2 regions of the Kribbella sp. NPDC050241 genome follow, and region 1 is predicted to be linked to the other one. Evidence: riboswitches for the same ligand, from Rfam matches in the RefSeq annotation. Region 1 holds a riboswitch; the other holds the start of a gene.

The links. A riboswitch is a leader RNA that binds a small molecule or an ion and turns the genes downstream of it on or off. The one in region 1 is predicted to bind glycine.
Region 2: linked by a shared signal. The riboswitch ahead of gcvP (aminomethyl-transferring glycine dehydrogenase) and the one ahead of ACIBG5_RS18415 (L-serine ammonia-lyase) in region 1 are both predicted to bind glycine.

Annotation. Positions count from the first base shown of each region.
Region 1 covers NZ_JBITJE010000003.1:778,403-780,866, forward strand. The annotation lists gene ACIBG5_RS18415 (L-serine ammonia-lyase) at 1-1,152, opposite strand, end outside; glycine riboswitch at 1,239-1,331, opposite strand; gene ACIBG5_RS18420 (DUF3817 domain-containing protein) at 1,329-1,712, opposite strand; gene ACIBG5_RS18425 (alpha/beta hydrolase) at 1,835-2,464, shown strand, end outside.
Region 2 covers NZ_JBITJE010000001.1:740,272-742,735, forward strand. The annotation lists gene ACIBG5_RS03400 (MerR family transcriptional regulator) at 1-475, shown strand, start outside; gene ACIBG5_RS03405 (dihydrodipicolinate synthase family protein) at 492-1,385, shown strand; glycine riboswitch at 1,401-1,490, shown strand; gene gcvP (aminomethyl-transferring glycine dehydrogenase) at 1,569-2,464, shown strand, end outside.

The DNA.
Region 1 (2,464 bases):
GCAGGTCAGGCCGAGGTTGTGCTCCATCGCGATCTCGGCCGCGTTCTCGACCTGCTGCGGCGTACCGCCGAGAACCTCGCACAGCCCGGCCGCCGCCATCGAGCAGGCCGAGCCGACCTCGCCCTGGCAGCCGACCTCGGCACCGGAGATCGACGCGTTCTCCTTGTAGAGAACGCCGATCGCGCCGGCGGTGAGCAGGAACCGGACCGCGCCGTCGTCGGTTGCCCCCGGCACGAACCGCCGGTAGTAGTGCAGTACGGCGGGAATGATGCCCGCGGCGCCGTTCGTCGGCGCGGTGACGATCCGCCCGCCGGACGCGTTCTGCTCGTTCACCGCGAGGGCGAACAGGTTGACCCAGTCCATCACCTTGAGCGGATCCACCGACCACGGGTCGCGGCTCAGCTTCTGGTGCAGCGCGTGCGCCCGCCGCGGGACCTTCAGGCCGCCGGGCAGGATGCCCTCGGTCTCACAACCCTCGCGGACGCAGTCCTGCATCACCTGCCAGATATGCAACAGGCCGTCGTGGATCTCGGTCTCGGTCCGCCAGGCCAGCTCGTTGGCGAGCATCACCTCGCTGATCGGCAGCTGCGACTCACGGCACCGCTCGAGCAGCTCGGCGCCGGTCGTGAACGGGTACTTCAGCGGGGTCGTGTCCGGCACGATCCGGTCCCCGGCCGCCGCGTTCTCGTCGACCACGAACCCGCCGCCGACCGAGTAGTACGTCCGCTCCCGCAGTACGCCGCCGTCCGCGGACCGGGCCACGAACGTCATCCCGTTCGGGTGGTACGGCAGGACCTTGCGCCGGTGCATCACCAGGTGTGCATTCTCGTCGAACGTGATCTCGTGCGTGCCGGCCAGCAGCAACCGGCCGCGCTCGCGGATCGTCTCGACGCGTGCATCGACCGAGTGAGTGACGACGGTCTCGGGGTCCTCGGCCTCGAGACCGAGCAGGACGGCCTTGTTGCTGCCGTGGCCGTGGCCGGTCACCCCCAGCGAACCGAACAGCTGTGCCTCGACGGTCGCGGTAGTAGCCAGCAGGCCGGCATCGGCCAGGCCGAGTGCGAAGGTGCGGGCGGCGCGCATCGGTCCCACCGTGTGGGAGCTCGACGGGCCGATCCCGATACTGAACAGGTCGAAGACGCTGATCGCCATCGTGTGGAGGTTTCCTTCCGGTCGCCGTTGACCGTTTGGTGTCCTCCCCGCTCTGTCAGACGTCCGGGGACGTCTTCCAGAGGTGCCTCGCCCGTGCGGTGAAGGTGCCTGAGAGATTCTTGGGGAGAGTTGCTCCTACGGCGCCCGGGTCGTACCCGGGACTCTCCCGCACGGGTTCATGCGGCTGTTGAATTAGCTGACGCCCTGGACGGTACGGCGGTGTCCCGGCCGTCGTCAATCCGGCCCGTGCGCACCGCCCAGATCTCGAAGAACCAGGTGAACAGCGGCGGAACACTGGCCGCCAGCGCGAGCAGCGTGACCGGCCAGGACCAGCGCAACGGGCGACGCACCAGCAGCACGGTGAGCACGTAGACGATGAAGATGCCGCCGTGGATCGGGCCGAAGATCTTCACCCCGAGCTCGTTGTCGGACAGCACGTATTTGAACAGCATTCCGATCAGCAGACCGGTCCAGGAGATCGCCTCGGCGATCGCCACCGTGCGGAACCAGGTCGCGTGTTTCTTCGTGCCGGCCGGGGCGGCAACAGTCGTCTCGGTCATCGACCAGACCCTAACAAGTCCCCCAAGCCGCGGCCGGGGTGTGTCGAGGGCTGCTCCCCGATGTGAGCAGGCAAACGGTTGCTGAGGATCGAGGGAGGTTCCCCAGACAGGAGACTTCCCTGATGACATCCAGACAAATACTCAGGACCACCGCGTGGGGTGTGGTCCTGGGATTCGCCGCGGCGGGTCTCACCGCGGTGCCCGCGCCGGCCGACGTACCCAAGCCGGCGACAGTGCAGTGGTCCGGCTGCAAGCCCGAAGGCAAGGACGATCCCGCGGAAGTGAAGGGATCGCAGTGCGCGACCCTGCAGGTGCCGGTGGACTGGCACCATCCGGACGGACCGACGTTCGGCCTCGCGATCGCCCGGCGTACGGCGAAGTCCCCGAGCGACCGGGTCGGCGTGCTGGTGTTCGGCCCGGGCGGCCCCGGTGACTCCGGCGTCGACCGGATCAAGACCGGCATCGAACGATTCAGCCCGGCCCTGCAGGATCGCTTCGACATCGTCAGCTTCGATCCGCGGGGGATCGCCCGCAGCAACCCGGTGCTCTGCTCCGCGGCGCTGCTCGCCCGGCAGCCGTCGCCGCTGATGAAGAGCCAGGCCGACTTCGACGCGACCGTGCGCTACAACCGCACCCTTGCCGCCGACTGCCGCAAGCACACCGGACCGCTCTACGACCACATCGACACCTGGCAGACGGTGCGCGACGTGGACGCGATCCGGAAGGTACTCGGCGAGTCGCAGATCTCCTTC
Region 2 (2,464 bases), on a different contig from region 1:
ACCGACGGCGTGCCATGCGGCCGGGATCACCTACCGTCAGCTCGACTACTGGGCCCGCACCGGCCTGGTCTCCCCGTCCGTGCGCCCGGCGACCGGTTCCGGGACGCAGCGGTTGTACGGTTTCCGTGATGTCCTGTTGCTGAAGGTGATCAAGCGGCTGCTGGACGCCGGGATCTCGCTGCAGCAGATCCGGACCGCGATCGCCCACCTGAGCAAGCGCGGCATCGACGACCTGACCCAGATCACGCTGATGAGCGACGGCGCCTCGGTCTACATGTGCACCTCGCCGGACGAGGTGATCGATCTGCTGGCCGGCGGCCAGGGGGTGTTCGGCATCGCCCTCGGCGGTGTCTGGCGCGAGGTCGAGGGCTCGCTGTCCGAGCTGCCCACCGAGCGGGCCGACGGTCATGAGGACGGCGATCAGCACGCGAATGATGAACTCGCGGCTCGCCGCCGCGCCCGCATGACCGGCTGAGATCTTCCTAAATCCTGTGCGCCCACTCACCGCCGATTCGCTGCGCGGTGTGTGGGCCACTGTGTTGTTGCCCCTCAACGCCGACGACTCCATCGACTTCGCGCGTCTGCAGGCTCAAGTAGATGTGCTGGGCGCCAGTCAGTTGGACGGCTTGTATGCGCACGGCACGGCGGGCGAGTTCCAAACGCTGACCGAGGACGAGTTCGACCGGATCAACGAGCTGCTCGCGGGAGCGGGCAAGCCGTTCCAGATCGGCGCGAGCCACCCGTCCGCCCAGCTGCAGTTGGATCGCGTACGTCGAGCCGCCGCGCTGGCACCTGGTGCGATCCAGGTGATCCTGCCCGACTGGCTGCCCTTGAACGACCGGGAGGCGCTCGACTTCCTCCGGCGCGTCGCGGACACCGCCGGTGACGTGCCGCTCGTCCTCTACAACCCACCGCATGCGAAGACCCCGGTGCGTCCAGAACTGCTGACGTCGCTGGCCGCCGCCGTGCCGAGTCTGATCGGTCTGAAGTCCGCCGGTGGGGACAAGGCATGGTTCGAGCAGGCGCTGAAGTCCGGCCTGTCCATCTTCGTGCCAGGGCACTTCCTCGCGAGCATGTCGTTACTCGGTGCACATGGCAGCTACTCGAACGTCGCGGCGCTCTCGCCCAACGGCTCGGTGGAGCACGCCCGCGATGTGGACGTCGAACGCCGGATCGGCGAGTTCTTCGGGCAGCACGTCGTACCGCTGCAGAAGGCGGGGTTGTCGAACCCGGCACTGGACAAGTTCCTGGCCGCGGTGGGGGACTGGGCGGACGTCGGTACGCGGGTTCGGTGGCCGATGGTGTCGGCGACCCAGGAGCACGTCGAGGCCGCTCGTCCCGACGCACGGCGGCTGCTGCCCGAACTCTTCGCGGATTCCTGGTAGCCTCGGGACAGCCGTTCACAGCACTCGGGAGAGACCCGTGCGATCGGGCGCCGAAGGGGCAATTCCTCCCCGGAACCTCTCAGGCCCATGGACCGAGTGTCACAGGCGACTCTGGAGCGTGCATTGCTCGGCGTGACAGAGGGGGAGGCGACCGGAAGCACTGTCAGCAACGGAGCCTCTTTGATGAACAACTCACCCCAGATCTCTGCGGCGTTCGCCGACCGGCACATCGGACCACGGCCGGACGAGGTCGCCCGGATGGTGCAGCTGCTCGGGTACGACGACGTCGACGCGCTCGTGGACGCCGCCGTACCGGAGTCGATCCGGTCCACCGAGGCGCTCCGGCTGCCCGAACCGGCCTCCGAGGTCGACGCGCTGACCGAGCTCCGCCAGCTCGCCGCCCGCAACACCGTGGCCACTTCGATGATCGGCCAGGGGTACTACGGCACCTTCACCCCGTCGGTGATCGTCCGTCGCCTGGTCGAGAACCCAGCCTGGTACACCGCGTACACGCCGTACCAGCCGGAGATCTCCCAGGGTCGGCTCGAGGCGCTGCTGAACTTCCAGACCGTCGTGTCCGACCTGACCGGCCTGCCGACCGCGAACGCGTCGCTGCTGGACGAGGGGACCGCGGCCGCCGAGGCGATGACGCTGGCGCACCGGTCGAACAAGAAGAGCAAGTCCGACCGCTTCCTGGTCGACGCCGACTGCTTCGACCAGACCATCGCCGTGGTGCGGACCCGCGCTGAGGCGCTCGGTATCGAGGTGGTCGTCGCGGACACCACCGACGGTCTGCCCGACGGCGACTTCTTCGGTTTCCTGGTGCAGTACCCGGGTGCCGGCGGTGTGGTCCGCGACCTGAAGCCGCTGATCTCCGCCGCGCACGAGCGCGAGACCCTGGTAGCGGTCGCCTCGGATCTGCTCGCGCTGACGTTGCTGGAGGCACCGGGTAAGGCCGGCGCCGACATTGTGATCGGCTCGTCCCAGCGCTTCGGCGTACCGCTGTTCTACGGCGGCCCGCACGCCGGCTTCATGTCCGTCCGGGCCGGTCTCGAGCGGTCGTTGCCCGGTCGCTTGGT